Linked DNA regions of Collimonas fungivorans. The protein of the gene in region 1 interacts with the protein of each later gene in a pairwise test. Links are inferred from orthologs where the notes say so. Each region holds a gene or a part of one and is shown on either strand. Other genes may lie near its edges.

Evidence for each region.
Region 2: the proteins of CFter6_RS15900 (region 1) and glnL interact in binary tests that used the Escherichia coli proteins (3 or more experiments, as listed by UniProt). The link is inferred for Collimonas fungivorans from one-to-one orthologs.

What each region holds. Positions count from the first base shown.
Region 1 is NZ_CP013232.1:3,708,020-3,723,351, reverse strand. Bases 1,933-4,648 are described here. They hold CFter6_RS15900 (P-II family nitrogen regulator), read left to right. Parts: upstream 1,933-2,979; coding sequence 2,980-3,318; downstream 3,319-4,648. Other genes in these bases: CFter6_RS15895 (SfnB family sulfur acquisition oxidoreductase), read left to right, coding at 3,768-4,648; CFter6_RS15905 (NAD(+) synthase), read left to right, coding at 1,933-2,795. Also shown: CFter6_RS15910 (GNAT family N-acetyltransferase), read right to left, coding at 1-600; more of CFter6_RS15905, read left to right, coding at 732-1,932; more of CFter6_RS15895, read left to right, coding at 4,649-5,012; CFter6_RS15890 (SfnB family sulfur acquisition oxidoreductase), read left to right, coding at 5,017-6,228; CFter6_RS15885 (LLM class flavin-dependent oxidoreductase), read left to right, coding at 6,231-7,604; CFter6_RS15880 (cation:proton antiporter), read right to left, coding at 7,606-9,087; CFter6_RS15875 (hypothetical protein), read left to right, coding at 9,260-9,604; CFter6_RS15870 (NADPH-dependent FMN reductase), read right to left, coding at 9,619-10,170; CFter6_RS15865 (cation diffusion facilitator family transporter), read left to right, coding at 10,413-11,372; CFter6_RS15860 (enoyl-CoA hydratase), read left to right, coding at 11,447-12,241; CFter6_RS15855 (bifunctional helix-turn-helix transcriptional regulator/GNAT family N-acetyltransferase), read right to left, coding at 12,272-13,255; CFter6_RS15850 (phosphatase PAP2 family protein), read right to left, coding at 13,443-14,141; CFter6_RS25700 (hypothetical protein), read left to right, coding at 14,785-14,982; XrtB/PEP-CTERM-associated polysaccharide biosynthesis outer membrane protein EpsL, read left to right, coding at 15,311-15,332. UniProt on the Escherichia coli protein: P-II indirectly controls the transcription of the glutamine synthetase gene (glnA). P-II prevents NR-II-catalyzed conversion of NR-I to NR-I-phosphate, the transcriptional activator of GlnA. When P-II is uridylylated to P-II-UMP, these events are reversed.
Region 2 is NZ_CP013232.1:4,549,104-4,564,522, reverse strand. Bases 1-2,803 are described here. They hold glnL (nitrogen regulation protein NR(II)), read left to right. Parts: upstream 1-762; coding sequence 763-1,845; downstream 1,846-2,803. Other genes in these bases: ntrC (nitrogen regulation protein NR(I)), read left to right, coding at 1,938-2,803; CFter6_RS20015 (DUF4124 domain-containing protein), read left to right, coding at 1-497. Also shown: more of ntrC, read left to right, coding at 2,804-3,452; CFter6_RS20000 (hypothetical protein), read left to right, coding at 3,750-4,157; CFter6_RS19995 (bifunctional 2-methylcitrate dehydratase/aconitate hydratase), read left to right, coding at 4,234-5,685; CFter6_RS19990 (propionate--CoA ligase), read left to right, coding at 5,812-7,704; CFter6_RS19985 (arsinothricin resistance N-acetyltransferase ArsN1 family B), read left to right, coding at 7,789-8,280; CFter6_RS19980 (RluA family pseudouridine synthase), read left to right, coding at 8,280-9,176; CFter6_RS19975 (hypothetical protein), read left to right, coding at 9,335-9,592; CFter6_RS19970 (esterase/lipase family protein), read left to right, coding at 9,601-10,233; CFter6_RS19965 (MFS transporter), read right to left, coding at 10,399-11,706; CFter6_RS19960 (MarR family winged helix-turn-helix transcriptional regulator), read right to left, coding at 11,703-12,155; CFter6_RS19955 (NHL repeat-containing protein), read right to left, coding at 12,331-13,515; ampC (class C beta-lactamase), read right to left, coding at 13,666-14,841; xth (exodeoxyribonuclease III), read left to right, coding at 15,025-15,419.

The DNA.
Region 1 (15,332 bases):
CGTATCGAGAAACGCCGTGAAATCGCGGTAGCCCGGGTTCAGCCAATGGAACTGGACGCCGCTGCGCAGCATGAAGCCGGCCTGTTGCAGGGCTTCGGCTTGTGCGACAGGCGGGTAAAGGATGTGGGTGGACGAGGTCTGCGTATCTTTGCGCAATGATCGCAGCACTTCGATCAGCGCCGCCCGCGCCTGGTCGTCGCGCGCCAGCAGGCGGCCGCCGGTGACCGGCGTGAACGGGATCGCCGACAGCAGTTTCGGATAGTATTCCAGGCCGTTGCGCTGGTAGGCGTCGGCCCAGGCCCAGTCGAACACGTATTCGCCATAGGAATGGAATTTGACGTACAGGGGCAGGGCCGCGATCAGCTGCGGCGGGGTGCAGCTCGGGTCGCAGCTTTCTTCCCACAGGGTCAGGTATTGCGGCTGCCAGCCGGATTTTTCCGAGGCGCTGCCGCTTTCGTGCAAGGCGTGCAGGAAGGTGAACGAGAGAAAAGGATTGGCGTCGGCCTGCAGGGCCAGCAGTCCGTCCCATGCAGCCTGGCCGACTTCGCTCAGGGATGAAACAATGCGCGTGGAGGTCTTGGTTGTTGTCTTGTTAATCAAGGACTTGGCGAGCTGTGAATGTGGGTGGCGAAAGCGCTGAGTTTAGCACCGCCGCCGAGGTTCTGCCGCCTGCTGCCAAGGGCAGGCCATTAGCATGCGATAATTGGCCAATCAAGCAGAGCGCAGGAAGAATGATGACAACCAACAAATTTCTGAACCTTTACTCCCATGATTTCGCGCGCGTCGCCGTCGCCATCCCGAAGTGCCGGATAGCCGACCCGGCGTTCAACGCCGCCGAAACCATCGCGCTGGCCCGGCAGGCCGAGCAGCAGGGCGCTGTGCTGGTGGCGTTCCCGGAACTGGGTTTGTCCGCCTACACCTGCGACGACCTGTTCCACCAGCGCGCTTTGCTGGATGCCTGCGAAGCGGCTTTGGCGACGGTGGTGGAAGCTTCAGCCACGCTGTCGCTGGCCATGATCGTCGGCCTGCCTCTGCGCGTCGGCCACCAGCTGTTCAATTGCGCGGTAGTGGTCGCCGGCGGCCGGATCCAGGGCATCGTCCCGAAAAGCTACCTGCCGAACTACGGCGAGTTCTACGAAATGCGCCAGTTCAGCCCCGCTGAAAACGCCGCGGCCAGCCAGGTTGCATTGTTCGGCGCCAGCATTCCCAGCATCCCATTTGGCACCGGGCTGCTGTTCGAGGTCAGCAACCTGCCGCTGCTGAAATTCCATGTCGAGATTTGCGAAGACGTGTGGGTGCCGATTCCGCCGTCGTCGTTCGCGGCGCTGGCCGGCGCCAGTGTGCTGGTCAACCTGTCGGCTTCCAACGTGGTGGTGGGCAAGGCGGGCTATCGCCACCAGCTGGTCGCGCAGCAGTCTGCGCGCTGCCTGTCGGCGTATCTGTATACCTCGGCCGGCAAGGGTGAATCGTCTACCGATCTGGCCTGGGACGGCCAGGGCCTGATTTACGAGAACGGTGAACTGCTGGCCGAGTCCGAGCGTTTCCTGGACGATTCGCACACCATCTTTGCCGATGTCGACCTCGAACGCTTGTCGCGTGAGCGCATGCGCCAGACTACTTTCGGCCAGTCGGTGCGGCGCCATGCCGGCGAAGTCGCCAGGTTCGAGGTGATCCGCTTCGAGCTGGCGCTGCCTTTGGACCAGGCCTTGCCGCTGGCGCGCAGCGTCGAGCGTTTTCCCTATGTGCCGGCCGATCCGAAACGCCGCGACGAACGCTGCACCGAGGTCTACAACATCCAGGTGCAAGCGCTGGTGCAGCGTCTGTCCGCCAGCAAGATATCCAAGGTGGTGATCGGCGTTTCCGGCGGGCTCGATTCGACCCACGCCTTGCTGGTCTGCGCCAAGGCGATGGACCGCCTGAACCTGCCGCGCGCGAATATCCTGGCCTACACCATGCCGGGTTTCGCCACCAGCGACCGCACCCTGCTGCAGGCGCGGCAACTGATGCAGGTGGTCGGTGCTACTGCGGCGGAAATCGACATTCGCCCGAGCTGCCTGCAAATGCTGAAAGACCTGGGCCATCCTTACGCCGCGGGGCAGGACCAGTTCGACATCACTTTCGAGAACGTCCAGGCTGGCGAACGCACCAACCATCTGTTCCGGCTGGCCAATTTCAACAACGCCATCGTTATCGGCACCGGCGACCTGAGCGAACTGGCGCTGGGCTGGTGCACCTATGGCGTGGGCGACCACATGTCGCATTACAACGTCAACGCCAGCGTGCCGAAGACCCTGATCAGCCACCTGGTGCGTTGGGTGGCCGAGACCGGCGCCATCGGCGGCCAGGGTTCGGACGTGCTGCTCAATGTCCTGGATACAGAAATCAGCCCGGAACTGGTGCCTGGCAAGGCCAGCGGCAAGCCGGAACAGATCACGGAAAACGTCATTGGGCCGTATGAATTGCAGGATTTCAACCTGTATTACATCCTGCGTTATGGCTTCGCGCCGTCGAAAGTTGCGTTCCTGGCGCTCTCGGCCTGGCAAGACAAGACTGCCGGCAACTGGCCGAACGACGCCAAGGTGGTGCGCAACCAGTACGACCTGGCTGCGATCAAGCGCAACCTGGCGATTTTCCTCGACCGCTTTTTCCGGACCAGCCAATTCAAGCGCTCCTGCGTGCCGAATGCACCTAAAGTGGGCAGCGGCGGTTCGCTGTCGCCGCGCGGCGATTGGCGCGCGCCGAGCGATTCGGAAGCGACCGTCTGGCTGGACGACCTGAACAATATTCCCGGCTGACGGCAGGTTTGCCGGGAACGGTGAAGGCCCGATGGACTGTCTTTTAAATACACTTATTGATTTGGGCGTATAGACAAACCGGGTTTTTCATATACTCTTCTAGCTTGCGCTTCAATTGAGTGCTGCCCCGGCCGGGATAGCGCTCGCTGCAAAGATTTATGTTTTAATGCCTAAAGGAGTTGTCATGAAGCAAATTACCGCCGTTATCAAACCCTTCAAGCTGGACGAGGTGCGCGAAGCCCTCGCCGAAGTTGGCGTCACCGGCCTGACCGTGACTGAAGTAAAAGGCTTCGGCCGCCAGAAAGGCCATACCGAGCTGTACCGCGGCGCCGAATACGTGGTCGATTTCCTGCCCAAGGTGAAGGTTGAACTGGTGATCGACGATGCGCTGACCGAGCGCGCAGTGGACGCCATCATCAAGGCGGCGCGCACCGGCAAGATCGGCGACGGCAAGATCTTCGTGCGCAATATCGAGCAGGTGATCCGCATCCGCACTGGCGAAACCGGCCCGGACGCAGTCTGATTCTTTAGTACACTGATCGTTACTGCCTTCCCCTCCTGCTATTCTCTATCTCGGCCGCGGTCTTTCGATGTAATGGATGACTGACCGCGGCTCCAGGCCTGCCTTGCTGTATTCCTCGTTGTATCTATCTGACCTGAACTGCGTCGCGTGAAAAACCGGTAAAACGTTTTTCGCATACTCTCCAGCGTTTTTCTTATTGGACGCAGATCGCGCCCACAAGCTATCGTTTCCTCTTCCGCAACAGAGCGCAATCACGAGTTGCACTCTAGTGTAGTGCTTCGCAAATGATGAAACCACATAAGCACCGCTTTTTTGCGCCATGCGTCGTTGCAAATCCTCGCGATAGCACCACTATCGCTCCGGTTTGCGCCTAGCCTGGCACAAAAAATCGGCACTTCTGTGGCTCCCCCATTTACGAAGCACTACACGCGTCACAGAAGAGGTGATTCATGTCGTCTACCGCGACAATCGCAATTGAAGAAAACCAGGCCGACCTGTTACCCCGGGTCGTGCCCGCGCACCGCATCGGCAGTGACCAAGAGGCATTGGACATAGCCCAAGCGCTGGCCGCCGAATTCCGCACCGGCGCCAGCGAGCGCGACCGCGAACGGCGCTTGCCGTGGGCGGAGATCGAGAAATTCTCGGCCAGCGGCCTGGGCGGCATCAGCGTGCCGCGCGCATTCGGCGGCGCCGAGGTTTCTTACCGCACGCTGGCCGAAGTATTCCGCGTGCTGTGCTCGGCCGATCCGGCGCTGGGACAGATTCCGCAAAACCATTTCGGCATCCTCGGTGTGGTCGCCCAGAACGCCGACGCCGCGCAGAAGGCACGCATCTACGCTGATGTGCTGGCCGGCCAGCGAATTGGCAACGCCGGCCCGGAACGCGGCACCAAGAACATCCTGGAGATGAAAGCGCGCTTGCTGGAAACGCCCAGCGGCTATCGCCTGAACGGCAAGAAATTCTATTCCACCGGCGCCTTGTTTGCGCATTGGGTCCCGGTCAAGGCGCTCGATGAGCAGGGGCGCGTGGTGCTGGTGTTCGTCAAGCGCGGCACCCAAGGCCTGACCATCGTCGACGACTGGTCAGGCTTCGGCCAGCGCACCACCGCCAGCGGCACGGTGCTGCTGGATAACTTGCCGGTGGCGGTGGAAAATGTCATATCGCTGCACAAGCTGGCCGAGCAGGCCAGCATCCAGGGCCCGGTATCGCAGCTGATCCAGGCGGCGATCGACGCCGGCATTGCCGAAGCCGCGGTCGACGACGCCATCAGTTTTGTGCGCGCCCGGTCTCGTCCCTGGGCCGACAGCGGGGTGGAGCGCGCCAGCGACGATCCTTACATCATCCGCGATATCGGCGACCTGAAGATCCGCCTGCATGCGGCCAATGCATTGCTGGCCAAAGCCGCCGGCGTACTCGACCAGATCGCCGCGGTGACGATCGACGCCGAAGCCTCGGCGCGCGCCTCGATTGCTGTTGCCAAGGCCAAGGTGCTGACCACCGAGATTGCCTTGCACGCCAGCGAAAAACTGTTCGAACTGGCCGGCTCCGCCGCGACCCTGGCTGAACACAACCTGGACCGCCATTGGCGCAATGCGCGCACCCATACCTTGCACGATCCGGTGCGCTGGAAGCTGCACGCCATCGGCAACTATGTATTGAACGGCATTGCGCCGGCACGCCACTCCTGGAATTGAAATCATGACTACTAGCCCTATCAAGGCCGCCGAAGGTCCGGTGGTGCGCATCCTCGACGATATCCAGGCGTTGGCCGCGGCACGCGCGCTGGCAGCTTCGTTCAGCAAGGAAGCCAGCCTGCGCGATCGCGAACGGCAGCTGCCGCTGAATGAGCTGGAACAGTTTTCCCGTTCGGGCCTGTGGGGGATTTCCGTGCCGCGCGCTTATGGCGGGGCCGGGGTCTCGTTTGCCACGCTGGCTGAAGTGATCGCCACCATTGCCGCAGCCGACGGTTCGCTGGGGCAGATTCCGCAGAATCATTTTTATGCAGTCGAGATCCTGCGCGTCAACGGCAGTGAAACGCAAAAGCGTTTTTATTTCGAACGGATCCTGGCCGGCGAACGTTTCGGCAATGCGCTGGCGGAACTCGGCACCCGCACTTCGCAGGAACGGCGCACTCGCCTGAGCAAGGAGGGCGATGGTTTCCGCATCAACGGCCGCAAATTTTATGCGACCGGCGCGCTGTATGCGCATCGGATCCCGGTGTCGGTGATCGGCGACGATGGCGTGCAGCAGCTGGCGATCGTCAAACGCGATGCGGCCGGCGTCAACGTGATCGACGATTGGTCCGGTTTCGGCCAGCGCACTACCGGCAGCGGTTCGGTGGTGCTGGACAATGTGCGGGTCGAGGCGGACGAGGTGCTGCCGTTCCAGAGCGCTTTCGAGCGTCCGACGTCGCTGGGGCCGGTGGCGCAATTGCTGCATGCGGCAATCGATGTCGGCATCGCCCGCGCTGCGCTGCACGATGCGGCGGTATTCGTGCGTAGCCGCTCACGCGCCTGGATCGACAGCAAGGTCGAGCGTGCGATAGACGATCCGTTGACCGTGCGTGAATTTGGTGACCTGGCGGTGCGCCTGGCCGGCGCCGAAGCGTTGCTTGAACTGGCCGGCGAAGCGGTGGACCGTGCTGCAGCGGAGCCGGACGTTGACAGCGTTGCCGCCGCTTCAATCGCGGTGGCCGAGGCGCGCGTGCTGACGACTGAAATATCGCTGGCGGCCGGCAGCAAGCTGTTCGAGCTGGCCGGCACCCAGGCCACCTTGTCCGAGCACAACCTTGACCGTCACTGGCGCAACGCACGCACCCACACGCTGCACGATCCGGTGCGCTGGAAATATCATGCTGTCGGCAACTATTACCTGAACAATAAAAATCCGCCGCGCCACGGCGCCATCTGAACATGCCGAAGAAACAAATCCGCCTTAATGCGTTCAACATGAACTGCGTAGGGCATATCAACCATGGCCTGTGGACCCACCCGCGCGACCGCTCCAGCGACTACACCAGCATCGAATACTGGACTGAACAAGCCAGGCTGCTGGAGCGCGGCAAGTTCGACGGCCTGTTCCTGGCCGACATCGTCGGCGTCTACGATGTCTATCAAGGCTCGGCCGACCTCACCTTGCGCGAATCGATACAGCTGCCGGTCAACGATCCGCTGCTGCTGGTATCGGCGATGGCCGCGGTGACCAAGAATCTTGGTTTCGGCGTCACCGTCAACCTGACCTACGAAGCGCCGTACCTGTTCGCGCGCCGCATGTCGACCCTGGATCACCTGACGCGCGGCAGGATAGGCTGGAATATCGTCACTGGCTACCTGGACAGCGCAGCGCGCGCCATGGGCCTGAGCCAACAGCCGGAACACGATGCGCGTTACGAGCGCGCCGAAGAATTCATGCAGGTGCTGTACAAATTGTGGGAAGGCAGCTGGGAAGACGGCGCCGTATTGCGCGACCGCCAGCGCAGGGTATATGCCGATCCTGCCAAGGTGCACCGCATCAGTCATCGCGGAGAATACTACCAGGTGGACGGCTATCACCTGAGCGAGCCGTCGCCGCAGCGTACGCCGGTGCTATACCAGGCCGGCGCTTCCGACCGCGGCCAGCAGTTCGCGGCGGCCCATGCCGAATGCGTATTCATCTCCAGCCAGAAGCCGGAAGCCGCGCGCAAGCTGGTCAGCGATTTGCGCGACCAGGCGCAGCTGGCGGGCCGCCGGCGGGAAGACCTGAAAATCTTCATGGGCATCTCCGTGATCGTGGCGCCGACCGCGGCCGAGGCGCGCGAGAAATATGCCGAATACTGCCGCCATGCCAACCCGGAGGCGGGCCTGGCGCATTTTGCCAGCGGCACCGGTTTTGATTTTTCGGCTTATGGCATCGACGAAGCCATCAAGCCGGCCAGCAGCAACGCGATCCAGTCTTCCGCCAAGGCGGTGACGGCGGCGGACGCCGGCTGGACAGTACGCAAGCTGCTCGACCAGCTGGCGTTGGGCGGCCGTTATGTGACCATCGTCGGTTCGCCGCAGCAGGTGGCGGACCAGTTGGAGGCGTGGGTAAGGGACACGGATATCGACGGTTTCAACCTGACGCGCACGGTGGCGCCGGAGAGTTTTGAAGATTTCGTCAACCTGGTGATCCCCGAGTTGCAGGCGCGCGGTTCTTACAAGCTGGAGTATGAAGACGGCACGCTGCGCGAGAAACTGTTCGAGGCCGGCCAACCCACCTTGCCCGCCAGGCATCCTGCGGCAAGCTACCGCCAGGCCGGTCGGGCCTGATTCAGCGCCGGCGGCGGCGCTGGTACATGTCCATCAGCGGTGTCGACGAAATGCCGTGCATGACGATCGACATCGCCACCACTGTCAGCACCATCGAGCTGATGTGCGGCGCCAGCGCAGCAGAGCGGTAGCCGTCGGGCGCGGTCCAGCGGTATTGCAGCGCGAACACCAGGTAATACAGGGAGCCTATGCCCTTGATGCCAAACCACGCCATCAGGCGCCGCTGCAAAGGCGTGACGTCGGCGCCTGTCAGGGCCAGTGCAACCGAAAGCGGCCGGATCACAAAAAACAATAGCAAGGCAAGCAGCGCACCAGCCGCGGAAAAGCCGATATGCGACAGCAGGATGCCGGTCAGGGTCACCATCAGGAATTCGGCAAACTGCTCCAGTTGCATGTTAAAGCCGAGCACCGTTTCCGTCATGTAGGCAGAGGCCTTGGCCGGATGGGTCGCCACTTCTTCTTTATCGCTCGCCTGGGGGATATGCGCCACGGTCGGGGACTGATCGGGATCCACTCCTTGCTGGCCGCTATTGGTCGACTCGATGCGCCGCATCGCCAGGCCGGCGGCGAACACTGCCAGGAAGCCGATGCCATGTACTAACTCAGTTGCGCCATAGGCCAGCGCGATCAGGCCGATGCCAAGGAATTCCTCCATTCCCAGCGCCAGCCGGAACTGCCGCCGCAAGCCGACTACCAGGCGTCCCAGCAGCCAGCCGAGAAACCAGCCGCCGACCAGTCCCGCGGCCACGCCCCAGGCGATATGCAGCAGCGCGTAATCGTTGGTGTAAGCGGCAGCCGCGGGCACGCCGAGCAGGGACAAGCCAAGCATGACGAAGGGAAAGGCGGTGCCGTCGTTCAGGCCGCCTTCTCCGGTCAGGCTGTAGCGGATGCGGTCGCGGTCGCTGACGTGCTTGATCTGGACGTCGGAGGCCAGCACCGGGTCGGTCGGCGCCAGGATGCCGCCCAGCAGGATTGCCGCGCCCAGCGGCAAATTGAAGATGAACAGGCCGGCCAGCGTCACCAAGGGAATCGTGACCAGCATCGCCAGCACACCCAGCCGCAGCGGCAGGTGCCAGATGTGGTCGCGAAACGGCAGGCGCAGTTTCAAGCCGACAGTAAACAGCGACAGCAACAGCGCCAGCTTGGCTAGCGTCGTCAGCAATTCGGCGTGCTGGGCCGGCGCGACATTGATCAGGCCGCTCACCGCAGGCCCGAGGATGTAACCGACAGGCAGGTAAAACATGGCCGGGCTGATGGGCAGGCGATCCAGCAAGGAAGCCATCAAGCCCATGGACAACAGCAAGGCGCCGACGATCAGGTACCAGATGATTGATTGATCGATGGCAATACCTCCTCGCGCTACGGCAAAACGTTGTTGATTCTGAATGACTGCGCAGGCCGGCAGCCACGCCGGAGCTGCCAGTATGGGGAACCTGCGCGGCATGATCTGTACGCTGGCCAACAAAGCGGGCAGGGGAAGCAAGCTCCTTTGTTTTGCCATCACTGCAGAAAAGATTCGATGCAATGTTGAATAACGCACCGATCCGCGGCCCGATACGTTTTATAACTTGACTTATCGGGCATCGGATCCTGGCAGCGTGTCGCCATCGCCGCCGGGGCAAATCATTCAATTTGTTTTTTTGAAAGGAATTGTCATGCCGGTAAATGCATGGAGCAAGAAGCGCGAACGCCAGTACGCGCATATCAAGGAAAGCCTGGTCAAGCACGGCAAACGCAAACAGCTCGCGGAAGAAATCGCCGCCCGCACCGTCAACAAGGAAAGGGCGCAGCATGGCGAGGCGGAACAGGCCAGCAGTTCGTCGCTGAAAGATATCTCGGCCGGCCGGCGCGGTGGCCTGCGCTCGCACCGCGGCGCCGGCGGCCGCACTTTCGCGCAACTTTATAACGAGGCCAGGCAGCGCGGCGTGAAGGGACGTTCCAAGATGAACAAGGCGCAGCTGGAGCATGCGCTGGGCGCCCGCCGCGCAAGCCAGGGTTGAGCGGCAGCGGTTCCTCAGGCGTTGTGTTTTTTTACCCAGGCGACATAACTGTCCATCCAGGCCTGGAGGAATTTCTTGCTGTCCTCGCCGATATTGCCAGCGTCATCGAACAAGCCATCCTTGGCCTGGATGAAGGCCTCTGGCTGACCCAGCGTCGGCGCATCCAGGTAGGCCAGGACGTTGCGCAAATGCTGTTGCGCCAGCGCTGTGCCGACGGCGCCGACCGATACTCCCAAGATGCCGGCGGGTTTGCCTTTCCAGGCGCTCTGGCCATAGGGGCGGGAGGCCTGGTCGATCGCATTCTTCAATACGCCGGGAATCGAGCGGTTATATTCGGCCGTCACGAACAGCAGCCCCTGGGCGCCGCTGACGGCGGCCTTGAGCCGCTTGACCGGCGCCGCCTGGTTGCCGTCGTCATCCTGGTTGTAGTGGGGCAGGTCATCGATCTGCAACTGCTCGAATACGAAGTCCGACGGCGCCAGCCTGGCGATGGCGCTGGCCAGCTTGCGGTTGAATGAATCGCGGCGAAGGCTGCCGACGACTACTGCGATCTTGTATTGACTCATGACGATCTCCGTTAGGTAAAAGTGGGGAAACGCCCGAACTACTTTATCTGGAAAATGGCCGCGTGTCTTTGCCCGGTCTTTTTGTTACTCAGCGTACAGACCGCGGCGAGATCGTCCGATATCGTATTTTCATCTTCCGGTGGAAACAGCATTGGAGCCAGGTTTTGTTGCTTGAATATCATCCGGTCCAGCGCTCGCATTTTTTTGGACGCATTTTATTGAACGCATTTTCTTGAAATATCATGGCTGTTCCCTCAGGAAATTCATCGCGCACGATCATCTATGTTGCGCTTGCCGGCAACTTGCTGGTCGCCGTCACCAAATTCGTGGCCGCTGCCTGGACCGGCAGTTCCGCCATGCTGAGCGAAGGCATTCATTCGCTGGTCGACACAGGCAATGAAATCCTGCTGCTGTATGGCATGCGCCGCAGCGCCGGCGGGCCTGACCGCGATCATCCGCTTGGCCATGGCCGCGAGATATATTTCTGGAGCTTCGTGGTCGCACTTCTGATTTTCACCCTGGGGGCCGGGGTATCCATCTACGAAGGCGTCACGCATGTGCCGCAACCGCAAGCGATCCAGGACGTACATGTCAATTATGCAGTGCTAGCGTTATCGGCCCTGTTCGAAGGCAGTTCATGGTGGTTCACGCTGCGCAAATTTAAACAAGGCAGGCCCGGCATAGGCTTGTTGCCGGCGGTCCGGCGCAGCAAGGATCCGCCTTCTTTCATCGTGCTGCTGGAGGATAGCGCCGCCCTGGTCGGCTTGCTGATCGCTTTTGCCGGCGTGTATTGTTCGGTCACGCTAAAACTGCCGGTGCTGGACGGCATCGCGTCGATACTGATCGGCCTTGTGCTGGCGGCAACTGCACTGATACTGGCGCGTGAAACCAAAGGCCTGCTGATCGGCGAAAGCGCACATCAAAGTACGCTTGATTCGATCTTGCGCATAGCCGGAGATGTCGATGGCGTGGTGCACGCCCATCACCTCGTCACAGTGCATCTGGCGCCGCAGCAGATATTGGCTGCGCTCAGCCTGGAATTCACGGATGAATTCCGCTCGCCGGACATAGAAGCTTGTGTGATTGAACTGGAAAAGCGCGTGCTGGAAAAACATCCATCGGTGGTTGCCTTGTTCATCAAGCCGCAGACGTCGCACCACGTCAAACAAATCGAACAGCGAGATCAGGCGTCAATTCAATAGAGGCAATCGATTGGCGCGGTAAAATGATCCGGCGCATGACAGATCGGATCAACCATTCGGCTCGGGAGCATATGATGGATCAAGTTAACCTTTTGGCGGAACCCATGCTGCTGAGGGAAAACAGCAACGGCGTGGCGACGCTGCGGATGCAGCGGCCGCTGCAATTCAATGCCTTGTCCGAGGCGCTGCTCGACGCCTTGCAACACGAGATCGATGTCATCGCCGCCGATCCCGCCATCCGCTGCGTAATCCTGGCCGGCGCCGGCAAAGCCTTTTGTGCCGGGCACGATTTGCGGGAAATGCGCAGTCATCCGCAGCTGGATTACTACCGGCAGCTGTTTCTTCGCTGCAGCCGGCTGATGCAAAGCATCCAGGCCTTGCCGGTGCCGGTGATCGCGCGGGTGCATGGCGTCGCCACTGCCGCCGGCTGCCAGCTGGTCGCCAGCTGCGACCTGGCGATCGCCTCGGAAACTGCACGGTTTGCCGTCTCCGGCATCAATGTCGGCTTGTTCTGTTCGACGCCGGCGGTCGCCCTGTCGCGCAATATTTCACCAAAGCGCGCATTCGACATGCTGGTCACCGGACGCTTCATCGACGCCGCCACGGCGGCTGAATGGGGGCTGATCAATGAAGCCGTAGCTGAAGACGAACTGGACGCTGCGATAGACCGCAAGGTGGGGGAAATCGTGGCAAAAAGCCCGGCGGCGGTGCGCTGCGGTAAATCGATGTTCTACCGCCAGCGGCAGATGGCCTTGGACGACGCCTACGAATACGCCAGCGAGGTCATGGCGCGCAACATGATGGAGCAAGATGCAAGCGAGGGGATCGACGCCTTCCTGGGAAAGCGCCAGCCGGTGTGGGCGTTCTGAAGATGTTGCCGCCTCGGCCCGCCTGGCATGTCAGCGTCGTTTTTTTGCGGAGCGGCGGCTGAATTTTTGTTCGACAACCACGCTTCCCCACTGTGATCCTTCGGCTTCGTCGGTCAGCTTGAAACCTGACGACTCGTACAGGTGGCGCGCGGTGTCGAGGCCCTTGAAGGTCCACAGATATGTCTGCTCGAAGCCGAGATCGACAAAATCCATGGCAAGCGAGAGCAGGCGGCGGCCGACGCCTGATCCGCGCAATGCGTCATCGACGATGAACCAGCGCAGGTGGGCGATGCCGCTGCCGGGGTCGCCGTCTATTGCAATCGAGCCCAGCGTCTTGCCGTTTTCGACATAGAGCCAGAGCGCCTTGCCATTGCAAGGCAGGGCCTGGGCAAATGCCGCCAGCTCAGTCGCCACCCTCCTTTCGAAGAAAACACCAAAGCCGGATGTCTGTGCATAGTAGCGCCCATGCAAGCTGGCGATATCGCCTATGCATCCGGGCTGGTAGCCTTGCAGGATCTGCTGGTCTATCGATGCGCCCGGCGGCAGTGCCTTGCCGGCGTTGTTCTGCGTCAGCGCATCGGTGTAAAGCGCAAGGGAGCGCACCAGCGCCTGCTGGTCGGCGCGAGTCAGCTGCCGCAATGCGCTGGATACCTGGTCGGTGGCAAAACGGTCGATTTTCTTGCGCAGTTTCTGGCCCTCATTGGTCAGATACAGCATGAAAGAGCGGCCGTCGTCGTCCGCGTTCTCGCGCCTTATCAGTCCCAGCGCTTCAAGTTTCGCCACCTGCCTGCTGGTGTTCGACTTGTCCAGCCGCAGCACGCCAGCCAGGTTGCGCGCCTGGATGCCGGGCACCAGGCCGATTTCGATGATGGCGTGCACTGCCGACGGCGCAAGATCGCTCTCCGCCAGTGACGGCCGCATGAAACCTAGCTCACGCACCAGTTTCCGGGAAAACTCGCGTAATTCCAGGATAGTATGTTCCCTGGGTTTGGCAGGAAAGTTGAAGTAGCTCATGGCACCCTCAATAAAGTTGCGCAATGCAACCAATATACTTGCGTAACGCAACTTTATCAAGTTGGGAAATGAACAGCCTGATGACTTCTCCGGCCACAAAAATTGCTCAAGTCAGTTGGTTTTTTGCGCAGGAGCGGAAACCAGCTTGTTCAACGCCGCAAGAAATATTGGCAAGACAGATGGCGTCCTACCTGGGAAAGTATTTCACTATCCCTTCCAGAAGCAGCCGCACGTCTCCGAACATCATGCCTATTTCAGTGCTGACGATGAACAGCGCTGTCTGGCAGGCTGCGGGATATCGCTCCAGCAGCGTTGCACTGCGCGCGCCGTATAACTTGCTCACCCCGCTGCGCGTCGACAAAACGACACACGCTATTCCCAGGATCGCTCCTGCCGCAATATCGCTGGGATAGTGCAAGCCGAGGTACACCCTGGGCAGCGCGATGAAAACCAGCACATACAGATAGAGCAAGGAACCAGCTTTCCTTGAAATCAGGAAAACTCCCGTCGCCAGGCTGAAGAACAAGGCTGCGTGGTCGCTGGGAAAAGAACTCCATATATACAAGGCCTGGCTCTCAGGCACCGACAGGCCGATGTGTTCATGGTAGGCAAGCGCCGTGTTGGCGAAAGGACGCGGCTGGTATGGGCCGAGATTGTTCGCGGTCCTGGCGATCAATACTGCAAGCACGCAGCCGATCATGGTGGCGACGATGATGCGCCTGCTGTCCGATTTCGGATCGGCATCCCTGAACCAGAAATACCAGAGTATGCCGATGACAGGCAGGCCCTTGAACAGGTTCGAGCCGGAAATGTAGTGAACGATCTGGTTGAAGGGGGCTGACATTGCGGTGAATTGGGATAGCCAATGCATTACCGCGAGATCCATATAGTTGTTCCACATTTTAATTTTCCTTTCGCGATATTTCGGAAAAAGAATTTCGTTTTAATGGACATACGATTTATAAAATTTCTGGAAGTGATCTGATTTAATCCGCAGCCGTCGTTGATGTAAAGAGGTTTTTTACGATAAATTTTGTGCTTCGCACAATGAGATGTTTTTGAATGAAACTAGCATCGGCGGATGACTGTCGAAAATCCTCGAAGCATGTGATGAGGTGTCCGGATTTTTTTCAGAATCACTGCAATCGGAGCATTGAGAAATTTTCGTAAATTAATTTATTTTCTTGTGAAAGCCTTATGTTTATTGACTTACAAGGGATATTAAGAGAAATTTGTTGAATTGGAAATTTAGTGTTTGTCTGTATTTTCAAACAGTCAACGAAGTAGTTGTCAACGTGAGAACTGACTAACGGAAACATGTAACAAATCGTTTCAATTCCGAACTAAGTTTCTCATGCTGGTGTCATTATGTTGTCCTGCAACATGCGTTCGCAGTGCGATTTTTCCAGAAATGCCGACCGAATTCTGACGTTCTCGAATTGCCAGAAACCGACCAACAGTTTCAACTTTATTCAGATTGCAGTATGAGCCGCAGTGGGCTCACTGAACATCTTGTTAAGGGAAATGTCATGCTGAAAACCGCTCAATCTCTCTGTGAGAATCCAGATTACTTTGGAGCGTCCTTTGCCACAGATGCACAGGATAAAAACCGCTCCTTGCAAACCGGTATCCGCATGCCGGGCATCGCGCCGACGCCTGGCGTTTCCTGTTTTTCTTTCCACCCGCTCATATTCCATTCGGCGCCGCAGCTGTCTCTGGCAGCTTGAATAACAGGCAGGCATTGTTGCCTGCTGCGCAGTTTTAGTTTTCTGTAACTGATCGCAGGGACGGCAATCCGTCCGCGATGAGGGCGCAAGACCCGGCTCTTCCGAAAGACTCAATATTTGATCGCTGGCTGGTTCTCCAAAAAGCGAATCGATCCATAGGCGGGAATTTCCACTGTGTCATTCCCCTCTCGGCAAAAAAATACAAATATCCGGTTTGGTTCGATGCATTGTCGACGCTGCTGCTGCGTCAGAGAGGTGTGTAATGAACAGGTGTTTAAAATCCAGCGCCCAGTTTTACCGAGCGCCATGGAAGATCGCGCGGTGGAAGATGTTTATCCTGCTGCCGATAT
Region 2 (15,419 bases), 840 kb from region 1 along the record:
AGCGTCTTTTACCAGGATTTCTGCTATTGGCGGCTGTCAGCATCGCCGCAGGCACTGCTCACGCCCAAAGCGAGGTTTATCTGTGCGTGGACCAGAACGGCGTCAAGGAATACAAGAACACGGGCGACACCAAGGGCTGCAAGCGTGTCAGTTTGCCGCCGCTGACCGTGACTTCGTCCGGCAGCAAGCCGGCGCGCGAAGGTGCCGCCGCCAGCAAGCCGGCAGCTTCCACGCCGACCGACTTCCCGAAAGTGGACAACGGCACGCAAAAGACGCGCGATAACGATCGCCGCCAGATCCTGCAGGATGAATTGAAGAACGAACAGCAACGCCTGGCCGATCTCAAGAAAGACTACAACGACGGCACGCCGGAGCGCCAAGGCAATGAGAAAAACTACGCCAAGTACCAGGAACGGGTGGCGTCGATGAAAGAAGACATTTCCCGCAGCGAGAAGAATATCGATGCGCTCAACCGGGAACTGTCGAATCTCAAGTAGTCGCCAGCATGGTATCAACCTTGCTTAATGCATAAGGCCGCACACGCGGCCTTTATTTTTGCCTACCCGGTTTAAGATAGAGCAGAGCCGGACGCACCATAATGTGGCGATCCGGCATATTACCCACCGACATTGCTTACAAAGCTTGTTATGCTCGGAAAATGCACTATTTCAATCACACCGACAGTCTCGCCGGCACCCGCATTTTGTGCCGAGCTTTGCGCCGCGCTTTGCCTGGACCAGGCTGGTTAACAAGGATGCCAGGATGCCAATAAAAACCGCCGAACGGAACGCGCTCGCCAGCCTCGATCTGCTGGCCTCAGCGGTGCTGGTGCTGGACCAGCACGGACGCCTGGTGTTCGCCAACGCCGCTGCGGAAAACCTGCTGGAAAGTTCCAGCCGCCTGCTGCAGCAGCAGACGCTGTCCGACCTGTTCCTGAATCCGGACCAGTTGCTGGCGATCTTTGAACAGGCCCTGCAGCATCAGTTCGACGATTCGCGCCAGGACCTGATCCTGGAACGCGTGGGACGCGAGCCCTTGTGGGTCGACACCATCGTCACCGCGCTCGACAATCCCGACATGCCGGTGCTGATCGAGCTGCGCGAGAATGTGCAGCAGCTCAAGCTGGAGCGCGAGGAACGCTTGATCGACCAGAGCCAGGTCAACAAGGAGCTGATCCGCAACCTGGCGCATGAAATCAAGAATCCGCTGGGCGGCATCCGTGGCGCCGCCCAGCTGCTGGAGCTCGAACTGCCGGAGCGCCACGTCAAGGAATTGCGCGAATACACACAGGTCATCATCAAGGAAGCCGATCGCCTGCAGACCCTGGTGGATCGCCTGCTGGCGCCGCACCGGCTGGCGCAGATCGTGGGCGACGTCAATATCCACGAGGTATGCGAGCGGGTGCGCAGCCTGATCGTGGCCGAATTCCCGAGCGGCCTGAGCATCAAGCGCGATTACGACCTGTCGATCCCGCAATTCCGCGGCGACAAGGAGCAGCTGATACAGGCGATCCTGAACATCGCCCACAACGCCGCGCAGGCGTTGCAGGAGCGCATCAAGGCGGGCGACGCCGAACTGGTTTTCCAGAGCCGGGTAGTGCGCCAGGTGACGCTGGCCAAGGTGCGTTACCGGCTGGCACTAGACTTGCATATCATCGACAATGGACCTGGCATCCCGGCCGAGATTCAAGAACGCATTTTCTATCCGCTGGTATCGGGACGCGACGGCGGCAGCGGTTTGGGTTTGACGCTGGCGCAAACCTTTGTGCAGCAGCACATGGGCGTCATCGAATGTGAAAGCCGGCCGGGATATACAGATTTCAGGATTCTTATACCTCTGCCCTGATGCTTGCAGGCAGTAGGTAGGCCGTCATGGCGATGAGAAATGTAATCGACTACGAGTTTAACGGACTGCGCTTCTGGCGCAGCACAAAACACATGAAACCAATCTGGATTGTTGACGACGACGAATCGATTCGATGGGTGCTTGAAAAAGCGCTGGCCCGCGAAAACCTGAGCACCAAGAGTTTCTCCAATGCGCGCGACGCGATCGAAGCGCTGCAATCGAGCACGCCGCAAGTGCTGGTCTCCGATATCCGCATGCCGGGCGCTTCCGGCCTGGAGCTGCTGCAAACCGTCAAGGCCAAGTTTCCCGGCGTGCCGGTGATCATCATCACTGCTTTTTCCGATCTGGACTCAGCGGTTGCCGCGTTCCAGGGCGGGGCTTTCGAATACCTGGCCAAGCCGTTCGACGTCGACAAGGCGGTCGAACTGATACGGCGCGCGCTGGAAGAAAGCTTGCGCGAAGCGAATGTCGAGCAGGCATCCGCCGAGACCCCGGAAATCCTGGGACAGGCGCCGGCCATGCAAGACGTGTTCCGCGCCATCGGCCGCCTGTCGCAATCGAACGTGACGGTGCTGATCACCGGCGAATCTGGCACCGGCAAGGAACTGGTTGCACGTGCCCTGCACAAGCACAGCCCGCGCGCTTCGCAGCCGTTCATTGCGCTCAATACCGCGGCGATTCCGAAGGATCTGCTGGAGTCGGAACTGTTCGGCCATGAACGCGGCGCGTTCACCGGCGCCCAGGCCTCGCGCCGCGGCCGTTTTGAACAAGCCGAAGGCGGCACCCTGTTCCTCGATGAAATCGGCGACATGCCGTTCGATTTGCAGACCCGTTTGCTGCGGGTTTTGTCGGACGGCCATTTCTATCGCGTCGGCGGCCACCAGTCCTTGAAAGCCAACGTCCGTGTCATCGCCGCGACCCATCAGAACCTGGAAACCCGGGTCCGCGAAGGCTTGTTCCGGGAAGACTTGTACCACCGCCTGAACGTGATCCGGCTGCGCCTGCCGAGCTTGCGCGAACGGCGCGAAGACATCCCGATCCTGACCCGTTATTTCCTGAGCCAGAGCGCCAAGCAGCTGGGCGTGGAAAGCAAGCGTGTCTCCGACAACGCCATGCGTTTCATGAGCAGCCTCGACCTGCCAGGCAACGTGCGCCAGCTGGAAAACCTGTGCAACTGGATCACCGTGATGGCGCCCGGCCAGACCGTCGAGATCAAGGATCTGCCGCAAGACCTGGTCGGCGGCCGCGACCAGAGCATGCAGCTGGAAAGCCCGGCCAGCAGGCCGGTGGCGTTTGATCCGCACCTGGCGGCGCCGGCCGTCGCGCACTATCCCGAAATCCTGGCGCCTGCCGCGCAAGCCGCTGGCGCCGGCGAAAAGCAGAGCTGGATTGCCTTGCTGGAGGTTGAAGCGGCACACATGCTCAGTAATGGCGACGCTGACGTCATGGATGTGCTTGGACGGCAATTCGAATCGGCCTTGATCAAGATTGCATTGCGCCATACGCATGGACGCAAGAACGATGCCGCGGTACGCCTCGGCATCGGCCGCAATACCATCACCCGCAAGATCCAGGAACTAGGCATAGCCGGCGCCAAGGACGACTGACGCCTCCCGGCAGGACCGGGTTCTCCGGTCCTGTTATCCTCTCCATTTGCATCCCTGTCCGCGATTGCCCGCGCTTTTGGTGGGCGGTGCACATTGCCGAAAAAAAAGATTACAAGATTATTCGCGCATCGGCGAATCATGCGGGCCCAGAAGATTTAAAATTTGTCCCGATTGGCAAACGTAAATAGCGTCTGTATGCAAAATGGCAATACCGACGCAGGAGCGAGCCAATAGATGTTTCCATTGCACAAGCGAGGGAAACTATCCGCTTATTTAACGCCTTTGGGCCGGGACCATATGATCGCTTTTAATGCATTGAACACTTGCCGCATCGCTTCTGCCGTGACACTCGCCGCTTTGCTGGCCGCCTGCGGTTCCAGCGTGCCGCTGGCCGACACCAAGCCGCAGCCGACCTTGCCGAATCTTCTGAAGCTGGAGCCGACGCCGGCAGCCAGCCTGCTGACCGGTAATTTCTATTGCGAACTGGGGAACCGGGTCGACCTGGCCGGCGGCGCCGGCAGCGACGTCAAGCTGTCCTGGAAGGGCCGCAGCTACACCATGACCACGGTCAGCACCACCACCGGCGCGGTGCGCCTGGAAGACAAGGCCAGCGGCCTGGTGTGGATCCAGATCCCGGCCAAGTCGATGCTGCTCAATTCCAAGCTGGGGCAGCAGCTGGCCAACGAATGCAAGCTGCGCGGATGACTTGAGCAGGGCAGGCAGTTGGTTTTGGTCTCTCGGCTTCAATTGTTGGTTTGATTTTTCATCGTCAAGGAAAACAATGTCCGCTCATATCTCCAACGTCCGCCCGAAATACGACAAAGTACTGGTCGATATCGTCGACTACGTGACCAGGTACAAGATCACTTCCAAGGTTGCCTACGATACCGCCCGCAACTGCCTGATCGATACCCTGGGCTGCGGCCTGGAAGCGCTGGAATACCCGGCCTGCAAGAAGCTGATGGGGCCTGTCGTGGCGGGAACCGTGGTGCCTAACGGCGCCAGGGTGCCGGGCACGCAGTTCCAGCTCGATCCGGTCCAGGCTGCCTTCAACATCGGCGCCATGATCCGCTGGCTGGATTTCAACGATACCTGGCTGGCTGCGGAATGGGGCCATCCATCCGACAACCTGGGCGGCATCCTGGCCACAGCTGACTGGCTCTCGCGCAATGCCGTCGCCGCCGGCAAGAAGCCGCTGAAGATGAAAGACGTGCTGGCCGCGATGATCAAGGCGCACGAAATCCACGGCTGCATCGCACTGGAGAATTCCTTCAACGAGGTCGGCCTGGACCATGTGGTGCTGGTCAAGGTCGCTTCGACTGCGGTGGTTGCGGAAATGATGGATCTGAACCGCGAGGAAATACTCAATGCAGTGTCGCTGGCATGGGTCGACGGCCAGCCGCTGCGTACCTATCGCCATGCGCCGAACACCGGTTCGCGCAAATCCTGGGCCGCCGGCGACGCCACCTCGCGCGCGGTGCGCCTGGCCCTGATCGCCAAAAGCGGCGAAATGGGCTATCCATCGGTGCTGACCGCCAAGACCTGGGGTTTCTACGACGTGCTGTTCAAAGGCCAGCCATTCAAGTTTCAGCGCAAGTACGCATCGTATGTGATGGAAAACGTGCTGTTCAAGATTTCCTTCCCGGCCGAGTTCCATGCGCAGACCGCAGTGGAAGCGGCGATGAGCTTGCATGCGGAACTGGCCAAGTCCGGCAAGCCGGTGGCAGACATCAAGCAGATAACCATCCGCACCCACGAAGCCTGCATCCGCATCATCGACAAGAAGGGCCCGCTCAACAACCCGGCCGACCGCGACCACTGCATCCAGTACATGGTAGCCGTGCCGCTGATTTTCGGTCGCCTGACGGCCGGCGATTATGAAGACAAGATTGCCGCCGACAAGCGCATCGACGCCTTGCGCGGCAAGATCGTCTGCGTCGAAGACAAGGCTTTCACAAAGGATTACCACGATCCCAAGAAGCGTTCGATCGCCAATGCGCTGACGGTCGAATTCAAGGATGGCACGAAACTCAAGGAAATCGTGGTCGAATATCCGATCGGCCATGCACGTCGCCGCGAGGATGGCATCCCGCTGCTGGAAGCCAAGTTCAAGATCAACCTGGCGCGTCAGCTGTCGGTCAAACAGCAGCAGAGGATCCTGGAAGTTTCGCTGGACCAGAAAAAGCTGGAAGGCATGGCGGTCAACGAGTATGTTGACCTGTATGTGATCTAAAGAAACGGCGCCCGCCATGACGGGGTGCATTTGCGACAGCTGCCGGAAAACATGCCATAGAAGCATGCGCAGCCGGACCGGGAGTGTTTACGCCCTGCGGTTCTTTAAAAGAAACGAGGAGACAGCATGAGTTTTGCCACCTTTTACCAGCGCTCGGTCGACGATCCGTCCACTTTCTGGGCCGAACAAGCCAGGCGTATCGACTGGCACCACCCGTTTTCGCAAGTCCTCGACGGCAGCCGGCCGCCGTTCGCCAGGTGGTTTGTCGACGGCGCCACCAACCTGTGCCACAACGCGGTGGACCGCTGGGTGGCGACACGCGGCGACCAGGCCGCCCTGATCGCGGTGTCGACCGAAACCAATACCGAAAAAACCTATTCCTTCCGCGAGCTGCAGGCAGAGGTCAATCGCGCCGCCGCCGTCATGCAGGGACTGGGCGTGGGACGCGGCGACCGGGTCCTGATCTACATGCCGATGATCGCCGAGGCGGTGTTCGCCATGCTGGCTTGCGCTCGCATCGGCGCCATCCATTCGGTGGTGTTCGGCGGTTTCGCCTCGAACAGCCTGGCCAGCCGCATCGACGATGCAACGCCCAAGCTGATCGTTTCCGCCGACGCCGGTTCGCGCGCCGGCAAGATCTTGCCCTACAAGGGTTTGCTGGACGAGGCGATCAAGCTGGCGCGGCACAAACCGGCGCATGTCTTGATGGTCAATCGCGGCCTGGCCGCCATGGCAACGACCGCCGGCCGCGATGTGGATTATGCCGAACAGCGCCAGCTGCATATGGACGCCAAAGTGCCGGTGGTCTGGCTGGAGTCGAACGAAGCTTCTTATATCCTGTATACCTCCGGCACCACCGGCAAGCCCAAGGGCGTGCAGCGCGATGTCGGCGGTTATGCGGTGGCGCTGGCGACTTCCATGGACACCATCTTTTGCAGCAAGCCGGGGGGAACGTTTTTCTGTACCTCCGACATTGGCTGGGTGGTCGGACATTCATACATCGTTTACGGTCCGCTGATTGCCGGCATGGCGACGGTGCTGTACGAGGGGTTGCCGATCCGTCCGGACGCTGGCGTCTGGTGGGGCATCGCCGAAAAATACAAGGTGACACGCATGTTCTCGGCGCCGACTGCAATCCGGGTGCTGAAAAAACAGCCGCCTGAACTGATGCGGAAATATGATTTGTCTTCGCTGCAGGCGTTATACCTGGCCGGCGAGCCGCTGGACGAAACCACCTCCAGCTGGATTTCGTCGGCGCTCGGCGTGCCCGTCATCGACAATTACTGGCAGACCGAATCAGGTTGGCCGATCATGACCATCGCCAAGAATGTCGAGGCCAAGCCGAGCAAGCTTGGCAGCCCCGGCCTGCCGATGTACGGCTATAAGGTGCGGTTGCTGAACGAGACCACTGGCGAGCTGTGCGGCGCCAACGAAAAAGGCGTGGTGGTGATCGAATGGCCGTTGCCGCCAGGCTGCATGCAAACCATTTACGGCGACGACCAGCGCTGCATCGATACTTACTGGGCCACGCAAGTGCCCGGTTCCCGCAACCAGGCTTATTCAACTTTCGACTGGGGCATCCGCGACGACGACGGTTATTACTTCATCCTCGGGCGCACCGACGACGTCATCAATGTCGCCGGCCACCGGCTGGGCACGCGCGAAATAGAAGAGAGCATTTCCAGTCATCCGAACGTATCCGAGGTGGCCGTGGTCGGCATCGAAGACAAGCTGAAAGGGCAGGTAGCGGTGGCTTTTGTGATTCCCAGGCTGGCGGTCGATACGGCGCAGGCACGCGCCGCGCTGGAGGCCGAGATCATGGGCGTGGTCGACAAGCAGATCGGCAGCGTCGGCCGCCCGGCGCGCGTATATGTGGTCAGCCTGCTGCCTAAAACCCGCTCCGGCAAGCTGCTGCGCCGTTCGATCCAGGCGATCTGCGAGGGACGCGATCCGGGCGACCTGACCACCATCGAAGACCCGTCTTCCCTGCAGCAGGTCAAGGACGCCTTGCGCCTCTGATGCCGTCTATTTGGCGGTTGCCCTCTGGCATGGGCGAATGCACGGTATGATTGTACATTCGCCTGTTAAGCTGAGTTTTTTGCCATGACCCATATCATCCGCCCGGCAACCATCGACGATGCCGCCGCCATCTGCGACATCTATAATCCCTACATCCGCGACACCGTCATCAGTTTCGAAACGGAGCCCGTAACGCCGGAACAGATAAGACATCGCATCCTGGATATCACTGCCAGCTTCCCGTGGCTGGTATGTGCAGAGAACGAACAGATCCTCGGCTACGCGTATGCCACCAAATGGCGCACGCGCGCAGCCTACCAGCATGCTGTCGAGACTTCGGTGTACCTGTCGCCTGCCGCCGCCGGCAAGGGACTCGGCAGTGCGCTATATCGCGCCCTGATCGCCGAACTGCAGAAATTGCCGATACATGTGGCGATCGGCGGCATTGCCCTGCCGAACGCCGCCAGCATCGCCTTGCATGAAAAAATGGGCTATGAAAAAGTGGCCCACTTCTCCCAGGTCGGCAAGAAATTCGATCGCTGGATCGACGTCGGTTATTGGCAACGGATATTGTGATGGCGCATTCGCTGCCGGCGCCGTTGCCAGTTATCGATGGCGTTGCGCCAAGCTACCTGTGGCTGCCGGCGGGCGAATGGCCTGACCTGCTGAGTTTCCTGGAACAGCGGTTCCCGGCCATAACCAGCGCTACCTGGGAGGCGCGCATGGCGCGCGGCGAAGTGGTTGACGGCGACGGCGTGCGCTTGGCACCGGACAGTCCGTACCGGTGCGGCATGCGCATTTTTTATTACCGTGAATTGCCGGCCGAGACGCCGATTCCGTTTGCAGCTTCCATCCTGTACCAGGATGAACGGATACTGGTGGCCGACAAGCCGCATTTCCTGCCGGTGATCCCGAGCGGACGTTTCCTGCACGAGACCTTGCTGGTCCGCCTTAAGAAGGAAACCGGCCTGGCCGACCTGACGCCGATCCACCGGCTGGACCGGGAAACCGCCGGCGTGGTGATTTTTTCCCACGACATGGCCAGCCGTGGCGCCTACCAGTCGCTGTTCCAGCAACGGCTGGTCGACAAGACCTACGAGGCGCTGGCGCCGAGCGCGCCGGACCTGGTGCTGCCGCTGGTATATCGCAGCCGCATGGTGGAAGGTACGCCGTTTTTCCGCATGCAAGAGGTGGACGGCGAGCCGAACTCGGAGACCCGCATCGAACTGATCGAGCAGCGAGAAACCTGCAGCCGCTACCGGCTGCGGCCATTGACCGGCAAGAAACATCAGTTGCGCGTACATTTGGCAGCATTGGGGATACCGATCATCAACGATGCTTTTTATCCAGATGTACATCCTTGCAAGGGCGACGACTTGTCGGCGCCCTTGAAACTGCTGGCGCGGGAAATCGCTTTCGTCGATCCGCTGGACGGGCGGCGACGCCATTTTGCCAGCCAGCGCGAACTGTAAAAGATGAACGTTGGATAACAGACGAGGTAGGGTGGGCACCTGTGCCCACGTAGTGCCGTCGACATCCGCGTGGGCACGGGTGCCCACCCTACGAGAGCGATGGATAAACAAGAGTTTTCATGATTTAAGCAAGTATCAGTAGATACCAGGAGAATGCAATGAGATCAACCCGAGCCACAGCGGCGGTCGAACGTCTCAATGCCCGCAGCACCGATGTACGCTATTCGATGGTGAGGACCGCAGAGGAATTGTTTTACCTGACGCAGAACGCCGGTTTCGAGGCGCCGATCCGCTTGAGCGAAGCGCTGGAGCTGGACGCCTTCGTCCGCTTCGTCAACGCCTACGGCCCGCAAAAGCCGAAGCGCATCAGCAAGCTGGATGTGGCTTTTGAAAAGCAGCTGCAGAAAAAAGAATAACCCTGCCAATGAGCGCCCATCCGGACGGTAGTGCAGGCGTACACGTCATCCTGGTGCATGGCATGGGCCGTACGCCGGTGTCGATGTTGCTGCTTGCCAGGCGCTTGCGTGCGGCAGGCATGATTACCCACCTGTTTGCCTATTCGGCTGCGTTTGAACGCTGGCTGCCCTGCGTCGAGCGCTTGCGCAAATTCGTTGCCGCACGCGCCGGCGACCAGCGTTTCATCGTCGTCGGCCATTCGCTGGGCTGCGTGCTGACGCGTGCCGTATTGCCAAGCCTGGCGCGGGCGCCCGAGCTCGGCGTGTTCCTGGCGCCGCCGACCATGGCTTCAAGTTATGCCATCAAGCTGGCGCAGTGGCGTTTGTTCCGCTTGCTGACCGGAGAGATGGGACAGCTGCTGGCGCGCCAGGAATTCATGGATAGCTTGCCGGTCCCGGATATCCCGTTGCGCGTGTATGCCGGCATCAAAGGGCCGCGCGGCAGCTGGATGCCGTTCGGCGACGAACCGAACGACGGCATCCTGTCGGTCAAGGAAGTGCAGCTGGGAGAAATACCGGTGCAGCTGCTGCCTACCATCCACACCGTCATCATGAATTCACGCCAGGTGGCCAGCGATATCATGGCCAGCGTCAGCTCATGAACTGTAGTGGAGTGTTTCGCAAATGTTGAAACCCCATAAGCACTGCTTTTTTGCGCCATGCGTCGTTGCAAATCCTCGCGATAGTCCGACTATCGCTCCGGTTTGCGCCTAGCCTGGCACAAAAATTCAGCACTTCTGGGGCTCCCCCATTTACGAAGCACTCCACTAGCGATTCGGTACCGGAACCGCCGGTATCAGGTCGCCGCCGGCATGGTGGCCCTTGATCCGCAACACCATCACCGCAGCCACGATGCAAGCTGCCCCCATCAATACCGACGACAGGGTGTAGCTGCCCAGGCTGTTGCGCAGCGAGCCGGCCAGCATGGTGGCGCTGGCGGCGCCCAGCTGGTGGCCGGCGACGATCCAGCCGAATACGATAGGCGCGGCCAGCCGGCCGAACACATCGTTGGCCAGGCGCACGGTAGGCGGCACGGTGGCGATCCAGTCGAGGCCATAGAACAGGGCGAACACCGGCAAGCCGAAATAGCTGAGGCCGAAAGCATGCGGCAGGAAAATCAGCGCAATGCCGCGCAAGCCGTAGTACCAGAACAGCAGAACCCGGGCATTGAAGCGGTCCGACAACCAGCCTGACATGGTGGTGCCGAACAGGTCGAGCAAGCCCATGGTGGCAAGGATGCTGGCGCCGCCGACGGCGGAAATGCCGTAGTCGCCGCACATCGCAATGAAATGCGAGCCGATGTAGCCGTTGGTGCTCATGCCGCAAATGAAGAAGCTGAAGAACAGCAGCCAGAAATCGCGGATCTTGACCGCCTTGCCCAAGGCCTCGAAAGCAATGGACAAAGGATTTTTGGATTTGCTGACCGCTTCCGGCGGCAGGTCTTCGAACTGGCCGTAGCGTTTCATGCCGATGTCTTGCGGCCGCTCCGGCAGGAAAATCGCCACCAGCGGGATCGCCAGTGCCGCCACACTAGCCACCAGTATCGCCACCGAGCGCCAGCCGTAGTGTTCGACCATGTAGGCCATCAGCGGCAGGAACACCATCTGGCCGGTGGCCGAGCTGGCCGTCAGCAGGCCCATGGCCAGTCCGCGCCGGGTCTCGAACCAGCGGCTGACGATAGTAGCCGCCAGCGTGTTGGCGGCGACGCCGCTGCCCGATCCCACCAGGATGCCCCAGGCCAGCACCATGTGCCATGGCATGGTCATGAAGGTACTGACGAAAGTGCCGACCGCCAGCAGCACCAGCGCTCCCAGCACGATGGGGCGGATGCCGTAGCGCTGCATGGCGGCTGCCGAAAACGGCCCGATCAGGCCGTACAGCGCGATGTTGACCGAAATGACGAAGGAGATGGTGGTGACGCTCCAGCCGAATTCATGCTCCAGCGGCAGGATCATCACCGAGGGCGTGGCGCGGATGCCGGCAGCGGCCAGCAGTACCAGGAAAGTGATGCCGACGATGATCCACACGTAGCTGAAACGTGTGCGCGACATGATGGCGTGTATGGTCTGGTTCATAAAGTGGCGTTTTCGTTTTGTTCGAATTTCACATTTGCATCATCGACCAGGCTCATCAAGGCATGATGCGTCTGGTCGCCCAATATCGTGTTGATGACGTCTTGCGCCTTGCGCCAGTTAGGTTTGGACTGTTTCCATTTACGCTCCCCTTCGGCACTCAGGCGGACACCGAAGGAACGCTTGTCGGTCAGCATTTCCAGCGGCAGGTCGACGGTTTCGATCCAGCCCGCGCCGATCAGGGGCTTGAGCGTGCGGCTCATGGTGCTGCGGTCCATGCCCATGTTGTTCGCCAGCGGGATCACGCCGATCGGGCCGTATTTGCCTATCCTTGCCAGCAAGGAGTACTGGCTGATGGTGAGTTCGTCGGCGGCCAGGTAGTGGTCGTAGATATTCGTCATCTTGCGCGTCAGCTGGCGCAGGGTGGTGCAACTACATTCGTTTTTCATCATAAACAATCCTTTTCATGCATATACATCCATGTATATGCATACTAATGGCGATGACAGGACGATGTCAACAGGCTTGTTGTTATTTGTGCGCGGAGAGGAAAGGGGGCGGCCGCAGCCGCCCGTGCGGCTTATCGTTCAGGCAAGAGCGGCATGCCCGGCCAACTGCAATAGCCCGCTAGAGCTTGAAAAGGCACAAGCACGATGATGAATTTGAATTGCTGCTGCCGAACAAGCTGCTGACTTGTGCATCGGGGGTCACTTTGCGGATCAGGTTGTTGCTGGTGTCGGCGACGTAGATATTGTTCGCGGCATCGGCAGCGATACCTTGGGGCTGGTTGAAGCGGGCCTTGTTGCCGCTGCCGTCGGTGCTGCCCGCGGTTCCGGCAGCGCCGGCCAGGGTGCTGACTACCCCGGTCAGGGACACGGTGCGGATCAGCTGGTTGCCGCTGTCGCTGACGCGGATATTGCCCGCGCTGTCCAGCGCAATGCCGTACGGCTGGTTGAAACGGGCGCGCTGGCCGCTGCCGTCATCGCTGCCGGAGTTGCCTGCCGTCCCCGCCAGCGTGCTGACATTGCCATTCTGGTCAAGCTTGCGGATGGTGTTGTTGTTGCTGTCGGCAATATAGATATTCACAGCGAGATTCACTGCGGTGCCCGTGAGATTGCCGGCGTTGTCGAGCGTGATGCCGCGCGGCAGGTTGAATTGCGCGCGGGTGCCGGTGCCGTCCGAGCTGCCCTGGCTGCCGGCGGTGCCCGCCAGCGTCGTCACTACCCCGGCTGTGGTGATCTTGCGCACGGTAGCGTTGCCGGTATCGGTGACATACAGGTTGCCGGCGCCGTCGCGCGCCACGCCCCAAGGCTGGTTAAAGCGCGCATCGCCGGCCGTGCCGTCATTCTGCCCGGCCTGGCCGGCGCTGCCGGCGATGGTCGTCACCACACCGGCGCTGGTGACCATGCGGATCGTATGATTCTGGGTATCGGCCAGATACAGGTTGCCGGCCGCGTCGACCGCGATGCCGCCCGGCTGGTTGAAGCGCGCCCGGCTGCCGCTGCCGTCGCTGCTGCCGGAATTGCCGGCGCTGCCGGCCAGGGTGCTGGTTTCACCGGCGGCAGTGATTTTGCGGATGGTATTGTTGGCGGTATCGGCCACGAACAGGTTGCCGCCGGCATCGACCGCGATGGCGCCGGGCTGGCTGAACCTGACATTGCTGCCGCTGCCGTCGCTACTGCCGGCTTCTGTATTCGGCGTGCTTGCATTGCAGCTGGCCTGGTCGCTGGTTTGGTCGTTTCTGCAGCAGGCCGCCAGGATCAGGGCCAGCAAGCAGAGGGAAAGCCTGGCAGGTAGTTTTACAACTCGCATGTGGTCTCTGGTAGGTTAACTCTGATATGCCTGATGACAAATCGATACGAGAATATTACCGGATTCCAGGGCTTTCTTGGGAGCAAAGTTGGCGCGGCCGAAATTGAGGCGCCGCGCCGCCAGCCGATTCGACTCCTTTGCGGTTGAAGCTCAGTTTTTCGATGCAGCCTCGCTGTCCAGGCGGGTCAATATCCGGTATGCCGCGGTGACTCGCTGGTCGATGGGATAGGATTTGTTCGCCAGGATCACGATGCCGATTTTTTTGGCCGGCACAAAAGCCGCGTAGCTTGAAAAACCGTTGGTAGAACCGGTTTTGTTGATCAGCACGTCCGCTTGCGGAGGCAGCGCAGGGCTTAGCCTGGCGGCTGGCAATTCGTCGTAGAGGGATGTGGTAGCGTTGCCTGCCAACAGCTGTTTCAGTTCTAGCGGATAGGGGTATTGTTCCCAGATCAGGTCCTGCGTAAACTCTCCCGAGCCGAAATATCCTGTATGCGTATCAGTGATTGCGCGCTGCAATCTCGCTTCAAGCTTGATTACCTGCAGGTTCGCGCCGATGAAACGGATCAAGTCGGCCGAACCGGATTTCACTCCATAGGCTTCAGACGCCAGCACGCCGGGATTGACCCTGACCGGGACATCTTTTGTGGTGTAGCCTTGCGCGTAATCTTTCATCTGGCCAGCTGGTACGTTGATGTAACTGTGCGTCATTCCCAATTCGGGGAAAAGCTTCTTTTCGACAGCGTCCTCAAAAGACATATCCATGCTCTTGGCGGCAATCATGCCGAGCAAGCCGATGCTTGGATTTGAGTATTTTCTGTATGTGCCGGCGGCATGGGCCGGCTGCCAATGCTTGAAATAATCCATCAGCTGTTCGGTATTGCCGATATCGTCGGGGACTTGCAGCGGCAGGCCGCCGGCGGTGTGCGTCCCCAGGTTCAGCAGGCTGACATTGTCAAAGCTGCTGCCGCGCAGGGACGGCAGGTATTTGCTGGCGCTGTCGCTCAATGAGAGCTTGCCGTCGAGCTGGGCATAAGAAGCCAGCGTCGCCGTGAATGTCTTGCTGAGCGAGCCGATTTCAAAGAGCGTCCTGTTTGTAACGGGTTGCCGAGTTTCCTTCGACGCCACGCCATAGTTAAAGAAATGGTTCTTGCCATCGATGGTGACGGCGACCGCCATGCCGGGGATAGCGTAGCTTTGCATCAGCGGCTCGATGGCGCTGTCTACGGCGGTTTTGATGCTGGACTGGTCGAGGCCGGTGCCGGCGCCGGCACAGCTGCCGGCGGCGAGAAAACAGGCTGAAAAGGACAGTACTTTCAATATGCTCATGGTTTTTTGCGGATATCGCTTAAAGTCTTGTAAAGACGGAAATATCCTCCCTTGGTGAATTGTCCGCAAGCGAGAATAATTTCGGTAAGACTAAAGAAAATCTTATGACTCTACTTTGATGCGCTCTACTTCAATGCGCGCTTGCGGTAACATCGCCACATATCAAATAAGGATTTGGAACAAATGCAAAAGATCGCGACATGGAACGTCAATTCCCTGAAAGTCCGCCTGCCGCAGGTGCTGCAATGGCTGGCCGATAACCCGGTCGACGTGCTGGCCCTGCAGGAAACCAAGCTGACCGACGACAAATTCCCGGCGGCGGAAATCGAGGCGGCCGGTTACCACGTGGCGTTCAGCGGCCAGAAGACCTATAACGGCGTCGCCATCCTGTCGCGCCATGCGATCACCGACGTGGTCAAGAACAATCCGCGCTATGAAGACCTGCAACAGCGCATCATCGCCGCTACCATAGACGGCATGCGGATTGTCTGCGCCTATATTCCCAACGGCCAGTCGCTCGAATCGGAGAAATACCAGTACAAGCTGAAATGGCTGGACGCCTTGCACGACTGGCTGCA